2 regions of the Acidipropionibacterium virtanenii genome follow, and region 2 is predicted to be linked to the other one. Evidence: riboswitches for the same ligand, from Rfam matches in the RefSeq annotation. Region 2 holds a riboswitch; the other holds the start of a gene.
The links. A riboswitch is a leader RNA that binds a small molecule or an ion and turns the genes downstream of it on or off. The one in region 2 is predicted to bind cobalamin.
Positions count from the first base shown of each region.

Region 1: linked by a shared signal. The riboswitch ahead of mutA (methylmalonyl-CoA mutase small subunit) and the one ahead of JS278_RS00195 (GNAT family N-acetyltransferase) in region 2 are both predicted to bind cobalamin.

Region 1 covers NZ_CP025198.1:2,396,150-2,404,095, reverse strand. Annotated here, with positions in the region: gene JS278_RS11080 (alpha-amylase family protein) at 1-485, shown strand, start outside; gene JS278_RS11075 (nucleotide sugar dehydrogenase) at 559-1,689, opposite strand; gene JS278_RS11070 (alpha/beta fold hydrolase) at 1,835-2,800, shown strand; cobalamin riboswitch at 2,875-3,139, shown strand; gene mutA (methylmalonyl-CoA mutase small subunit) at 3,221-5,128, shown strand; gene scpA (methylmalonyl-CoA mutase) at 5,125-7,311, shown strand; gene meaB (methylmalonyl Co-A mutase-associated GTPase MeaB) at 7,436-7,946, shown strand, end outside.
Region 2 covers NZ_CP025198.1:43,031-50,976, reverse strand. Annotated here, with positions in the region: gene JS278_RS00215 (ABC transporter substrate-binding protein) at 1-813, shown strand, start outside; gene JS278_RS00210 (class I SAM-dependent methyltransferase) at 833-1,594, shown strand; gene JS278_RS00205 (class I SAM-dependent methyltransferase) at 1,713-2,492, shown strand; gene JS278_RS00200 (RNA-binding domain-containing protein) at 2,502-4,229, opposite strand; cobalamin riboswitch at 4,392-4,557, shown strand; gene JS278_RS00195 (GNAT family N-acetyltransferase) at 4,792-5,322, shown strand; gene JS278_RS00190 (cobalamin-independent methionine synthase II family protein) at 5,425-6,603, opposite strand; gene JS278_RS00185 (pyruvate carboxylase) at 6,821-7,946, opposite strand, start outside.

The DNA of each region.
Region 1 (7,946 bases), 1.1 Mb from region 2:
ACGCCCTGGAGAGGCACGACATGTTCGGCAGCGCCTTCCCCCCGATGACCTTCATCGGCAACCACGACGTCACCCGGATCGCCTCGCAGGTGGGCGAGGACGGAGCGGTGCTGGCCCTGGCGGTGCTCATGACCGTCGGGGGCGTGCCGTCGATCTACTACGGCGACGAGTACGGCTACCGCGGCGTGAAGGAGGACCGCGTCGGCGGCGACGACCAGATCCGGCCGGTGCTGCCGGACTCGCCGCAGGGCATGGAGCTCGGGGCGCAGATGCTGCGGACCCACCGGGAACTGATCGGGCTGCGGCGACGACATCCCTGGCTCATCGACGCCCGCACCGAGAAGGAGGCGCTCAGCAATGAGCGCTACGTCTACCGGACCGGGGTGCCCGGCGTCGAACCGCTCATCGCCGAGTTCGACCTCACCGACCGTCCCTGGGCGGTCATCCGCGAGGCCGGGGACGTGATCTGGGAGTACCACTCGTGACGCGGGCACGGACCTGACCCGCTCGGGGTGGAAGGGAGCGAAGCGACCGTGGAGGGGTCGTCTCCTCCTCTGGTTAATCAGCCCCGAAGAGGTCTCTGGTGTAGACCTTGTCGGCGACGTCGGCGAGTTCGGGGGACATCCGGTTGGTGATGATCAGATCGCACTCGGTCTTGAATGACTCCAGGTCTCCGGTGACCCGCGACCGGAAGAACTCGTCGCCGTCATAGGTGGGCTCGTAGACGATCACCTCGATGCCCTTGGCCTTGATCCGTTTCATCACCCCCTGGATGGAGGAGGAGCGGTAGTTGTCGGAGCCGGCCTTCATCACCAGCCGGTACACGCCCACCCGGGTCGGGTTGCGGGCCACGATATCGGCGGCCACCCAGTCCTTGCGGACCCGGTTGGAGTCCACGATCGCCCCGATCAGGGTCTGGGGCACATCGGAGTAGTTGGCCAGCAGCTGACGGGTGTCCTTGGGCAGGCAGTAGCCGCCGTAGCCGAAGGACGGATTGTTGTAGTGGGTCCCGATCCTCGGATCCAGACACACCCCGTCGATGATCTGGCGGGTGTCCAGGCCCCGGCGGGCCGAGTAGGTGTCCAACTCGTTGAAGAAGGAGACCCGCATCGCCAGATAGGTGTTGGCGAACAGTTTGATGGCCTCGGCCTCGGTGGATCCGGTCAGCAGCACCTCCACGTCATCGTCCAGGGCCCCGGCCACCAGCAGGTCGGCGAAGGCGCGGGCGCGGGGGCCCCGGCCTCCCACCACGATGCGGGAGGGGTGGAGGTTGTCGGCCAGGGCGCGTCCCTCGCGCAGGAACTCGGGGGAGAAGACGACCTCCAGGCCGGGGTGGGCCTGGCGCACCGAGTCGGTGAATCCGACCGGCACGGTGGATTTGATGACCACCAGGGCATCGGGTGCCCAGGCGAGCACCTGGTCGATCACGGTGGTGACCGAGGAGGTGTCGAAGTAGTTCTGGTCGGGGTCGTAGTTGGTGGGGGTGGCGATCACCACGTGGTCGGCGCCGCGCATCGCCTCGGCGGGGTCGGTGACCGCCGTCAGGGCCAGGTCGTGGCCGGTCAGGTACTCCTGGATGAGGGGGTCGACCACGGTGGTGCGGTGATCGTTGACCAGCCCGACCCGCTCGGCGTCGACGTCGAGGGCCACCACCTCGTGGTCCTGGGCCAACAGCGTGGCCATCGCCATGCCGACATACCCCAGACCCACCACGGTGATCCTCATGGACAATCCCCTCTGTCGACGCCCGCCCCGGCGCGAACCCGCGCGGGGACGCCGGTCAGTCTACGGTTCGGTCTCTAGACTGGCCGCGGGGACGCGAGAAGGAGTGTCGATGGACTGCATCACCCTGGTCGCCGAGGACGGCGCCGATCTGGATGTGCTCGTCTGGGAGCCGGCGGGCGCCCCGAGGGGAATCGTCCAGATCGTGCCCGGGATGTGCGAGTACGCGGCCCGCTATGACGGGTTCGCGGGAGCGCTGGTCGAGCACGGATGGTTCGTCATCGCCGCTGAGCACCGCGGCCAGGGCCCCAGGGCGGCCGCCGAAGGGAGGCTCGGGCAGCTGCCGGACCGTGGCTACCACCAGCTGCTCGACGACATGTCGACGGCCTACGACCATGTGCGAGGCGAGCTGCCAGGTGTCCCCTGGGTGCTCGTGGGACATTCGATGGGGTCGTTCCTGGCCCGGACCATGGCCGCGCGGCGCGGTCGCGAGATGGCGGCCCTGGTGCTGCTGGGCACCGGTGGTTCACTGGGACCGGTGGGCGGGGCGGGAGCCGCGGTCGCCGACGTCGAGACGGTATTGCTGGGGGAGGACCACCCCAGTGCTCTGATGAACAGGCTGGCGTTCGGGCCCTTCAACGCCGCCTTCATGCCGGCCCGCACCGAATTCGACTGGCTCTCGCGCGACACCCGGGCCGTTGACGACTACGTCGCCGACCCGCTGTGCGGGTATGTGTGCAGCACCGGCTTCTACCGAGAGCTGCTGCGGGTGATGAGGGTCGCCAACAGCGTCGAGGTGATGCGGGCCATCCCGCCGCGTCTGCCGGTCGGCATCTTCTCAGGCGCCGCCGATCCGGTGGGAGGAGCAGGGCGAGGGGTCCGCCAGGTCGCCCGCAGGATGCGTGCCAACGGCGTCCGCAGCGTCGATCTGGTCCTCTATCCGGGTGCCCGCCACGAGATCCTCCACGAGGTGAACCGGCGTCAGGTCGAGTCCGAGATCATCGCCTGGATCGACAGCGCGGTGCAGAGCGCGGTACAGGGCGCCCGGGCCACCGATGCGGGCGCCGGTGCGAGCTGACGGGCCCGGGTCCGTGCACGGTTGTGCACTCGGATGATCATGTCGGCCCCGGCCTCACCGGCCGGAATGGCTGCCGTTAGGATGGGCTCGTTGGTGTCGGAGTTGCACCCGCAGCTCCGACCGCAAGAGGGAAGCCGGTGAGAATCCGGCGCTGCCCCGCAGCGGTGAATGGGAACGACATCACCATCGCCGCCGGTGTCACGGCCCGTCCGGGACGCCGACGGAGATCACAGCACTGGGTCCAGGCCCGGGAAGCGGTGACGTAGGACCTGCCTACCGGAGACCCCGGTGGGTGGGACGCCCATGAGTCCGAATACCTGCCGACGCGTCTTCGCACCGCCGCGTGCGATGCGGTGCCTGGGCCTCGAGGGGAGGCCTTCGGCACATATCCATCCACAGCGGAGCAGGAGTCTGCAGAGTATGACTGATCCCGAAAACCTCGAGGAATCGGCAGTGGCCGAAGCTCCCGAGGCGCTCACCCTGGCCGGTGTCTTCCCGGCCCCCACGCATGAGCAGTGGGAGAAGGAGGTGGCCAAGGTCTTCAACCGGGGGCGTCCCGAGGGCAAGCAGCTCACCTTCGAGCAGTCCCTCAAGCGCATGGAGCCGACCACCGTCGACGGCGTCCGGTTCGAGCCCATGTACACCCGGGACGACGCTCCCGAGAAGCTCGGCGCACCCGGCGTGGCCCCCTTCACCCGCGGCACCACCATCAGGACCGGTGCGGCCGACGCATGGGACGTGCGGGCCCTCCACGAGGATCCCGACACCGACGTCACCCGGAAGGCCATCGTCGCCGACCTGGAGCGCGGCGTCACCTCGATCTGGCTGCGCGTCGGAGCCGACGCGATCAGGCCCGCCGACATCGCCGGCGACCTCAAGGACGTGCTGCTGAACCTGGCCAAGGTCGAGGTCTCCAGCCGCGACGACCAGGAGGCCGCCGCCAATGCCCTCCTCGATGTCTACGCCTCCTCCGACCTGAAACCCGAGGAGCTGTCCTTCAACCTGGGCATCGACCCGATCGGGCTCGCGGCCCTGAACGGCGGCGACGCCGACCTCTCCGGTCTGGCCGGCTGGATCGAGAAGATCAGGAAGTACAAGAACGCGCGGGCCTTCGTGGCCGACGGCACGATCTATCACAACGCCGGTGCCGGGGACGTCGCCGAGCTGGCCTGGTCGATCGCCACCGCGGTCGAGTACGTGCGCGCCCTGGTCGAGCAGGGGGTCTCCGCCGAGGAGGCCTTCGACGCCATCAACTTCCGGGTCACCGCCACCCACGACCAGTTCCTCACCATCGCTCGGCTGCGCGCCCTGCGGACCGTGTGGAACCGGATCGGCGAGGTCTTCGAGGTGCCCGAGGACAGGCGCGGCGCCCGCCAGCAGGCGGTCACCAGCCGGCGCGAGCTGACCCGAGACGACCCCTACGTCAACATCCTGCGCGGCACCATCTCGACCTTCAGCGCGGCCGTCGGCGGCGCCGAGGCCATCACCACGCTGCCCTTCGACGCGGCCATCGGGCTGCCGAAGAACCAGTTCACCCGCAGGATCGCCCGCAACACCGGCATCGTGCTGGCCGAGGAGTGCAACATCGGACGGGCCAACGACCCGGCCGGCGGCTCCTTCTACGTCGAGTCGCTCACCAAGACCCTCGCCGACGCCGCCTGGAGCAAGTTCCAGGAGATCGAGGCCGCCGGTGGATTCGCGAAGGTCCTGGCCGACGGGAAGGTCGCCGAGGAGCTGGCGACCCTCAACACCGAGCGCGCCAAGCGCCTGGCGACCCGCAAGCAGCCCATCACCTCAGTCTCCGAGTTCCCGATGATCGGGGCGCGGACGCTGGAGGCCAAACCCTTCCCGCCCGCCCCCGAGCGCAAGGGACTGGCCTGGCACCGCGACTCCGAGGTCTTCGAGGGCCTCGTCGATCGCTCCGCCAAGGCCGCCGACAAGCCGAAGGTGTTCCTGGTCTGTCTGGGCACCCGGCGCGATTTCGGTGCCCGTGAAGGCTTCTCGGCTCCCATGTGGCATATCGCCGGCATCGAGACCCCCGAGGTCGAGGGCGGGTCCGTCGACGAGATCGTCGCCGCCTTCGAGGCCTCCGGGACCACGGTCGTCGACCTCTGCTCGAACAAGAAGGTCTACGCCGAGCAGGGCCTCGAGGTCGCCAGGGCTCTCAAGGAGGCCGGCGCCAAGAAGGTCTACCTGTCAGGCGCCTACAAGGAATTCGGTGATGAAGCCGCCGAGGCCGAGAAGGTCTTCGACGGTCGTGTCGCCATGGGGATGGACGTCGTCGCGACCCTCTCCGACACTCTGGACACGTTGGGAGTTGCCAAGTGAGCACCTTGCCCCGTTTCGATTCGATCAACCTGGGAGACGAGCAGGCGCCCGCCGATGCCCAGGAGCGCTTCGCCGCGCTGGCCGCCCAGGCCGGCGAGCAGGAGCCGTGGATGACCCCGGAGCAGATTCCGGTCGGTCACCTGTACAGCGAGGACGTCTACCAGGACATGGACTGGCTGGACACCTACGCGGGTATCCCGCCGTTCGTGCACGGCCCGTACGCCACCATGTACGCCTTCCGCCCCTGGACGATCCGCCAGTACGCCGGATTCTCCACGGCCAAGGAGTCGAACGCCTTCTACCGCGCCAACCTGGCCGCCGGCCAGAAGGGTCTGTCGGTGGCCTTCGACCTGCCGACCCACCGCGGCTACGACTCTGACAATCCGCGCGTCGGGGGCGACGTCGGCATGGCCGGCGTGGCCGTGGACTCCATCAAGGACATGCGCGAGCTGTTCGCGGGCATCCCGCTGGACCAGATGAGCGTGTCGATGACCATGAACGGCGCCGTGCTGCCGATCCTGGCCCTCTACGTGGTGACCGCCGAGGAGCAGGGCGTCAGGCCCGAGCAGCTCGCCGGGACGATCCAGAACGACATCCTCAAGGAGTTCATGGTTCGTAACACCTACATCTACCCGCCGCAGCCCTCGATGCGGATCATCGCCGACATCTTCGCCTACACCAGCGCGAACATGCCGAAGTGGAACTCCATCTCGATCTCCGGCTATCACATGCAGGAGGCCGGGGCCACCGCCGACATCGAGATGGCCTACACGCTGGCCGACGGCGTCGACTACATCCGCGCCGGCGAGAACGTCGGGCTGAAGGTCGACCAGTTCGCTCCGCGACTGTCCTTCTTCTGGGCCATCGGGACGAACTTCTTCATGGAGGTCGCCAAGATGCGCGCGGCCCGCATGCTGTGGGCCAAGCTGGTGCACCAGTTCGGGCCGAAGAACCCGAAGTCGATGAGCCTGCGGACGCACTCGCAGACCTCCGGCTGGTCGCTGACCGCCCAGGACGTCTACAACAACGTGGTGCGCACCTGCGTGGAGGCGATGGCCGCCACCCAGGGCCACACCCAGTCGCTGCACACCAACTCGCTGGACGAGGCCATCGCCCTGCCGACCGACTTCTCGGCCCGCATCGCCCGGTCCACCCAGCAGTTCCTGCAGCAGGAGTCGGGCACCACCCGTGTCATCGACCCGTGGAGCGGTTCGGCCTACGTCGAGAAGCTCACCCTGGAGCTGGCCCGCAAGGCATGGGCCCACATCCAGGAGGTGGAGGCCGCCGGAGGCATGGCCAAGGCCATCGAGAAGGGCATCCCCAAGATGCGCATCGAGGAGGCCGCGGCCCGTACCCAGGCCCGTCTGGACTCCGGCCGTCAGGCCCTCATCGGCGTCAACAAGTACCAGCTCGACGAGGACGAGCCCCTCGAGGTCCGCAAGGTCGACAACTCCCAGGTGCTGGCCGAGCAGAAGGCCAAGCTGGAGGCGCTGCGCGGCGAGCGCGACAACGCCGCCACCCAGAAGGCCCTGGAGAACCTCACCTGGGCCGCGGGCAACCCGGACCCGAGCGATCCCGACCGCAACCTGCTGAAGATGTGCATCGACGCCGGGCGCGCCGGAGCCACCCTCGGCGAGATGAGCGACGCGATGGAGAAGGTTTTCGGGCGCTACACCGCCCAGATCCATACAATCTCCGGTGTGTACAGCAAGGCGGCAGGATCCTCGGAGGCCACCGAGAAGGTCCAGGGGATGGTCAAGGAGTTCGAGGAGAAGGAGGGGCGTCGTCCCCGCATTCTCATCGCCAAGATGGGTCAGGACGGCCACGACCGCGGTCAGAAGGTCGTCGCGACGGCCTACGCCGACCTCGGCATGGACGTCGACGTCGGTCCGCTGTTCCAGACCCCTGAGGAGACCGCTCGGCAGGCGGTCGAGGGTGACGTCCACGTCGTCGGCGTCTCCTCGCTGGCGGCCGGCCACCTCACCCTGGTGCCCGAGCTGCGCAAGGAGCTGGAGAAGCTGGGTCGCTCCGACATCATGATCGTCGTCGGCGGCGTCATCCCGACCGGCGATTTCCAGGAGCTGCGCGATGACGGCGCCGTGGCGATCTACCCGCCCGGCACCAACATTCCGGAGGCCGCTGTCGATCTGATGACCAAGCTGCTCGAGCACGTCGAGGACTGATCCGGTCCACGGCACTCAACCGGTAGTGCAGAAGGCGGCCGGCCCCGGGGATTTCCCGGGGCCGGCCGTCGGCCGTGTCCGGGGCGATACGGTGGAGTCCCACACCCAGGAGGCATGCACAGCAATGAAGATCGACGTCCCCGAGCTCGTTGAGAACGTTCTGGCCGGAAGCCGGATGCACATCGCCCGGGCGCTGACCCTGGTGGAGTCCAGCAAGCCGGCTCACCGGGAACTGGCCCGTGATCTGCTGCGCCGGCTGGCCCCGCACACCGGCAACGCCATCCGGGTCGGGATCTCCGGGGTGCCGGGGGCCGGGAAATCGACCTTCATCAATGCGATGGGCTCCAAGCTGATCGACGAGTACCACTACAAGATCGCGGTGCTGGCGGTCGACCCGTCGTCCTCGCGCACCGGCGGTTCCATCCTGGGAGACCGCACCCGGATGGGCGATCTGGCCAACCGAGAGGAGGCCTTCGTGCGCCCCTCCCCGTCGGGCGGTCACCTGGGCGGGGTGGCCCGGGCCACCCGCGAGGCCATGATCATCATGGAGGCCGCCGGATACGGTGTCATCATCATCGAGACCGTCGGCGTGGGGCAGTCGGAGGTGGCCGTGGCGGGGATGGTCGACACCTTCC
Region 2 (7,946 bases):
ATTCTCAACGACACGGATGCCTCCGTGCTGTCGATGCTCGACGTTCTGGACAAGGTGACCGCCCGCGCCGGAAATCTCGATCTGGAGGGCTACGACATCAACACCGCGACCAAGCTGCGGGCACTGCCCCAGCTCAAGAGCGTCACGGGTGCCACCGGTGGCGCGACGGTCTCCACCGAGACCATCCTGGACGCCCACGTGGACCTGGTGGTCGGCTACGACGGCGGCGTCGATCGCGCCGCCCTGCGCAAGGCCGGGGTCAAGCTCTACTCGCCGGACGCCTACTGCGACGACGAGGCTCCCACCGATCACGCCTCCTACGACCTGGTGACCAAGGAGGTCACCAAGGTCGGCACCATGTTCGGCATCCAGGCCAGGGCGAGGACGCTCAATGCCGCGCTCGACAAGCAGGCCGCCGACGTCAAGACCCGTGCCGCCGGGAAGGGGGCCACGGCCGCGGCCTTCTGGGTCGCGACCGACGGCGGTCAGGTCTCCGCCTACGGACGCTCGAGCATGGCCCAGGCGGCCTTCGACGCGAACGGCCTGGAGAACGTCTACCAGAGCACGGAGAAGAGAGTGTTCGACGTCAATATGGAGGACATTCTCAAGCGGGATCCGGAATGGATCGTCCTACTGAGCTCCGGAGGGAACTCCTCGACCATCACATCGACTTTCGAGAAGTTCAAGGGCGCCTCTCAGCTCAAGGCCGTCAAATCCGGGCACGTCGTGACGATGCCGTACTCCTACTCGGATCCGGCCACACCGCTGTCGGTGCAAGGCTCCGAGGAGCTCGCCAAGCTCATCACCCGATGATCCACCTCAGGAAAGAGAGATGTCAGTGTCTGTTCAGGAACGACTCCAGGACATGTGGTCCTCCGATTCGCAGGAGTACGACGAGATCGTCGAGAGACAACTGCGCAACCATCGCGAGGTGCGCCACTGGCGCCACGAGCTCGGCGCCCGGCTCGGCGACCGGCCTCTCGACGTCGTCGACGTGGGCTGCGGCCCGGGATTCTTCTCGGTCATGCTCGGCCGGCTCGGCCACCGCGTCACCTCGATCGACTCCTCGGAGGGAATGATCGGCGCGGCCCGCGGGAACCTCCGGTGGAACGGCGTCGACGCCGACGTCCGCCGGGGCGACGTCGTGGCCCTGGACGGGTTCGAGGCCGGATCGGTCGATGCGATCGTCTCCCGCGATGTCGTGTGGACCCTCCACGATCCGGCGGCGGCCTATCGGCGCTGGATGGAGGTGCTGCGGCCGGGCGGCGTCGTGCTGGTCTACGACGGGAACTACCGGCGCGACCGGACCGGGCTGAGGCACGGTGCGTGGGTGGCGCTGTCGCGGGTGCTGGTACGCGTCACCGAGGGCCGGCCCAGCAGCGAGGGCCACGGTTCGTCGGGCGACCCGACCGCCGAGCTGCCGAGCGTCACCGCCGAGCGCCCCGAGCTGGACCTGGCGCTGCTGCGCGAGGCCGGGTACATCGACGTGTCCGCCGAGCCCGACACCCACCGGATGAGCCTGCGGAACCTGGAGTTCTGGAAGTACGGCTATCAGGGCGGCAAGTTCATCGTCACGGCGCGCAAGCCGTCCTGACCGTGCGAGTACCCCCTGAAGTCGGCCGGATGCGGACCGGCATGCGCCCGTGCATGCCGTCGTCGATATCTGGCCGCCTCCGGAAGAATCTGTCGTCCCGATACTGGAGAATCCCCACATGACCTCATCGACATTCACCCCCACCGCGCTGCTGGAGGCCTGGGAGGTCCAGCAGACCGCCTTCGTCGAGTACCGCGCCGATCGCACCCGCGTCATGACCGATGTGCTCGGCGCCGTCGCGGCGACCCTCGACCATCCGCTTCGCGTCCTGGACCTGGGCTGCGGCCCGGGCTCGGTGAGCAACGCGGTGCTGGCGGCGATCCCCGACGCCACGGTGGTCGGGGTCGACCGGGATCCGCTGCTCATGCGGCTGTTCCGGGAGTCCACGCCCTACCCCGACCGGGTCGAGGTGCTCGACCTGGACATGGCCTCGCCGGGATGGACCGAGGGCCTGCCGCTCGGCGGGTTCGACGCCGCGGTGAGCGCCACGGCCCTGCACTGGTTGCAGCCCGGGCAGCTCGCCCGGCTGCACATCGAGGTGGCGCGGGTGCTGCACCCGGGCGGGGTGATGCTCAACGCCGATCACCTCTTCTTCGACGCCACCGCCCAGCCGTTCCTGGCGGCCCTGGCCCCGGCCGAGCGCAGCCGGGCCGAGGAGCGCCTCACCCGGGCCGGAGCCATGAGCTGGGACGACTGGTTCTCCGCTGCGGCGTCGATGCCCGGCTGGCAGGCCGAGGCCGAGGCCCACTTCGCCCAGCGAGACCACAAGGTGACGCTCACCAAGGTCGACGTGGCCTTCCATCTGGCCAGCATGCGCGCGGCCGGTTTCACCGAGACCGCCCAGATCTGGCAGTGGCTCGACGACCGGGTGGTGTTCGGGCGGATGCCACAGCATTGAAACTGCAGACTATTCCACGTCGGAGCCCATGTCGAATAGGCTTGGACCTTCTTCAGGTCTCATCGTCGATTTATTCCGCTTTCGGCTTCTTGCGGGAAACTTTTTACCTGCGCCGTACTTGACCGCTGTCCCTCTGCTCTGCTCAGACGTCCTGGCCAAAATATCCCGACTTACGAGATCTTTCAATATATCTCGTGCTGCGTACACATCGACGTTGAACACTCGTTTTACTGCATCATTATTTATAGAATCATAATCCCTGACGTGAGCAACAATTTTACGTTCTATGTCACTTTTCGGTTTTGGCTGATATGCAAGAACCGGGCCAAGCGAAGACACGGCTCCTGCAGTCAGCCGATAATCGGGGTGGCGACGCTTGGAGCTGCGGGGCGTCGGCTCGATGATTCGTGCCGCCCCTTGGGACAGCCATAGGAGCGCAGCCTGCGCCTCATCCGGATCGCGCTGCACAACAGGAGCCAGCTGCGCGGCATTGAGGACGCGGCGGCTCACGAGCGTTGAGACGATGAGAAGCGCGTCGGTGTCTTCCTGCTCAACACTAGGAAGGGACGCCACGAACTTCACAATCCTCGAGTTGGGAGGCCCTCCGGAAAATCTGACAGTCGTTTCACGAAGATCCCCCTCGGACACGGAGAGCACTGGAACCGCCCGTCCGCTGCGAATCATCTCCTTGAACATCCTGTCAACGCCGAGTCCATACTGCTCGGCGAGGCCCATTGCCCGCATGGCTGACGCCAACGACGGAAACCTCGGCCTCGGCGGATGAGTAAGGATGTTGTCCGGCGTGATACCACTGACCAGAGGCGCCGGAGAGGTGATGACAAGGCTTTGCGATGAGTGCTCCACTGTTACCGGTCTGCGCTCGCGGAGATCCCCATGGATCAATGCGTTGGCGAGCGCCTCCCGAACAGCGATTATCGGATAGTCTTCGATCTGAATCTGCTGCCCGTTCGATAAGTTGATCGGAATTGTTCCAATGCGAGCTTCGATCATCGTGAGTACTTCGATGGCGGCAGTCAGGAGCGGGGCCTGCCAGCGGCGCCCGGACCTCACATCTCCTCCGGGAGTCTCCCTGAACTGATACACAAGCACATCGTTCTTGGCGTTCGCCAAAGGTTGGCACAGTAGTAGCTCACCTGCGCTCGTCAGAGTTCCATGCGAGTCGGAAAGATTCAGCATGCTCAACAGATCAACGGTTGACGCATCGACACCCTCCATCAGGGCGTTCCGCGATCGACTGAGCAGGGACCTGAGATGCAGCAGTGCCGTGGAATCAATGTCGTTGACTCCTCGTCCGCTCGGCGCCGCGCTCCAATCGGTCCCGCGGCGTTCGTCGCTGAGCCTCATCAGATCGATACCACTGCGCGGTAGGCAGGACGCCTCGAAGCGTCGCCTCGGAGCTTTTCCATTGGCAACGTAGACGTCGAGTCCCTCCTGGACAGTGATCAAGAGCAATCGCTTGCCTGCGTAGTTGAACTCCCTCACCATGACGTCGAGGTTCGGCTGGGTCCTTTCAAAGACACGTCGCCGAACGAAGCCCGGTTCCAGATCGGTTCCCAGGAAGGCCTCGGTACCGCGCACCTTGTCGGCTACGCCGACGATGATGGTTCCTCCCGAAGCGTTGGCAAAACATGCGGCGGCCTCCGCGAGGTCATCGGCTGTGTCAGGGGCGTGAACGGCCCTGCGTCTTGAAGTCGAGCTGCTGATGCTCGAGCTCATCGGCAGTCGCACCGTCGGCGATCGCTTCAAGTGCATCGTTTGGGGTCAATATTGACTCCTTTGGGAGTTGCGCAACTTTGGCACTTTCCCCAAAGGGTGCCAGGCGGAGCCCACCATCATCTGGCATCCCGCTACGAGAGCCGCACTCTCTCGGGGAGCTGGGTATTATCTGTGACGTCCGGCGCCAAGGGAATCCGGTGAGACTCCGGGACTGACGCGCAGCGGTGAGGTGGACGGCAGGGCGACACGCCACTGGGGAGAGATCCCTGGGAAGGGGCCCTGCTGGTTGAAACCGAGTCCGAAGACCTGCCGGACGCCCTGGTCCAGTATCTGGACCGCGCCGAAGGCTGACCGGGCCACCCGGCCCGCCCGTCCCGGCTCCATCTCTGAAATACGTCATCAACGGGTGGAAAGGTTCTGTGATGGAAAATATGCGTCACTGAACCCTTCTCCGGACCATAGCTCTCGGCACCGTGACAATACAGGGCCTCCCCCTCCCCATCACTGCAGAGAAGCAGGCGAAGAGCCAGAAGAAGCACCGGCCCGGCCCTACGATCGGCAGATGGCCATCACCATCCGCCCCGTCCGCGCCGACGAACTCGATCAGATCGAAACGATCGAGAATCTGGCCGACGCCCTCCTCATCGGGTTCCTGGAGCCCGACCGGTGGGAGCCCGCGCAGCCAGGCGCCACCCGCGCTGCGATGCCGGGATTCCTCCTCGTCGCCCAGGCTGCAACCGGTCATCTGGTGGGTTTCGTCCACGTCATCGAGGCCGACGGTCTGGCCCATCTGGAGCAGGTGGCCGTCCTGCCCGAGTACGGACGCCGCGGATACGGCCGGATGCTCCTCGCAGCTGCGATGAACACGGCCCACGAACGCGGCCATCAAAGGCTCACTCTGCGCACATACGCCGACGTCCCTTGGAATGCGCCGTTCTACCGCGCGCTGGGATTCGCTGAGGAGGAGCCGACCACGACCTTCCACCGTTCTCTGGTCCGCACCGAACAAGATCTTGGACTGGACAGATATGGTCAGCGCGTCCAGATGGGGATCGGCCTCGCTCGTGGACGGCCGGCCCCTGAGGTTGTGTAGGAAATGGGGTCATCTGTTCCCACATTTCCTACACAACTTGGCGGCCGACCCCAGATCTCAGACCAGCGCGAGCCGCAGACGAGGGCGGCTCCCGCCACTGAATCAGACCAGCGCGGCTCCGGCCGCCAGGGACTCCAGCTTCGCCCAGGCGATGGACGGGTAGACCCGCCCTCCCAGGCCGCAGTCGGTGGAGGCGATCACCCGGTCGGGGCCCACGGCGTCGGTGAAGCGCCGGATCCGCTGCGCCACCAGTTCCGGATGCTCGACGACATTGGTGGAGTGGCCCACCACGCCGGGGATGAGCACCTTGTCGTCGGGCAGATCCACGTCCTCCCAGACCGTCCACTCGTGCTCGTGGCGGGCGTTGGCGGCCTCGAAGGAGTACCCGCTGGCATGCACCTGGAGCACCTTGTCGACGATGTCGGACAGCGGGATGTCGGTGGTGTGCGGGCCGTGCCAGGAGCCCCAGCACACATGGAAGCGCACCTGCTCGGCGGGAATCCCCTCCAGCGCCTGGTTGAGAGCGTCGATGCGGATCTGGATGTAGTCGCGGTAGTCCTCGAGGACCGGCGCCGGGTTGATCTGATCCCAGGACTCGGCGATCGACGGGTCATCGATCTGGACGGTGAGCCCGGCGTCGGTGATCGCCTTGTACTCCTCGTGGAGGGCGGCCGCGCAGGCTTGGACCACCTCGGTGTCGTCGGCGTAGTAGGCGTTGGAGATGCGGGCCGCCGAGCCCGGGGACAGCGCCGCCACGAAGCCGTCGGAGGCCGACAGGCCGTTGGCTTCCAGGGCCCTCAGCAGGCCGTCGACGTCGGCGGCCACGGCGTCCTGGCCGATGTAGGTGAGCGGGCCGGTGATGGTGGGGAAGGCGGTCTCGGACTGCCGGGCGGTGTGGATGCCGGAATCGGGGTCGGAGTAGGCGTCGGCGAAGCGCACCCAGTCGCGGCGCTGCGCGAACGGCGCCAGCTTCACCGTGCCCCCGGATGCGGGCGGGGCCATCTCGAAGCGGGTGTCGGTGGTGAGCTCCAGTCCGCCGAAGCGGGAGAAGGAGTAGAACCACCAGGCGCCGTAGTCCACCGACTCGGTCATGGCGTGGCCGTACTCGCCGTCGTTGATCACGCTCAGGCCGATCTCGTGCTGGCGGCGCACCACCTCGTCGACCGACGACTGGAGGACCGTCCGGAACACCTCCTCACCCATCTCCTGCCGGCGGGCGTTCGCCTCGAGCAGCTCGGGAGTGCGCGGCAGGGAGCCGACGTGGGTGGTCCTCACAGGCATGTGACATTCCTCTCATCAACGATCGTGGCCCACAAGTTACACCCGGGAACGGGAGCCACCCCCGGCCATGGGCTGGTCCGCACGTTGCAGGAGATTCCACTCCCAAGACACCGTCCTGACGCTCACCAGGGCTGAGGGACGGCGTGTTGGGAGTGCCTGCTCCACCCCGAGACGCGCGCCGGGCCCCTCGCCCGGCACGCGTTCGCAATGTCGGACCTCACTCGATCACCGCAAGCAGGTCTCCTCCCTCGACCGACTGCGCCACGCCGACGGCCCAGCGCTTGACGGCGCCGGCGACAGGCGTGGTGACCGCGGCCTCCATCTTCATGGCCTCGATGGTGGCCACCTGCTGTCCGGCGGTCACCTCCGCGCCCACCTCCACCACCGGGGTGATGACGCCGGCGAAGGGGGCGGGCACCTGGCCGGGAATGCTCCTGTCGGCCTTCTCGGCGGTGGGCACCGCGGAGTCGACCGAGGTGTCGCGCACCGACAGGGTGCGCGGCTGCCCGTTGACCGAGCAGAGCACCTGTCTCATGCCGTGGTCGTCGGCGTCGCCGATGGCCGAGATGCCCAACTCCAGGGAGTGACCCTTCTCCAGGGCCACCTCCACCTCGTCGCCCTGCCGGATGCCGTGCAGGAACTCGCGGGTGGGCACCACCGACAGCTCGGAGTAGTCCTCCACGGCCTGCAGGTACTCCCGGGTCGGCCCGGGGAACAGGAGCCGGTTGAGGGCAGATCGGGGACGCGCGGCCAGGTCGGCCGAGTCCTCCTCTGACAGGTCGACGACCACCGGCCTGGTGCGACGCCCCTCCAGCGCCTTGCTCCGGAAGGGCTCGGGCCAGCCGCCGGGGGGCGTGCCGAGATCGCCGTTGAGGAAGCCGATCACCGAGTCGGGGATGTCGTAGTGCTCGGGATGGGCCTCGAAGTCGGCCGGGTCGGCGTCGCGCCCCACCAGCGCCAGGGCCAGGTCGCCGACCACCTTGGAGGAGGGCGTCACCTTGACGATGTTGCCGAGGATCCTGTTGGCCGCGGCGTACATCTCCTCGACCTCCTCGAAGCGATGACCGAGCCCCAGCGAGTTGGCCTGCTGACGCAGGTTCGACAGTTGGCCGCCGGGGATCTCGGTGCGGTAGATCCGCCCGGTCGGCCCGGGAAGCCCCGACTCGAAGGGCGCGTAGAGCTGGCGGACGCCCGCCCAGTAGGGCTCCAGGTCGGTGACGGCGTCCAGGCTCAGCCCGGTGTCCCGCTCGGTGCCCTCCAGAGCCGCCACCAGGGCGGACATGGAGACCTGCGAGGAGGTACCGGCCATCGACGCCGCGGCGACGTCGACGGCGTCGACCCCG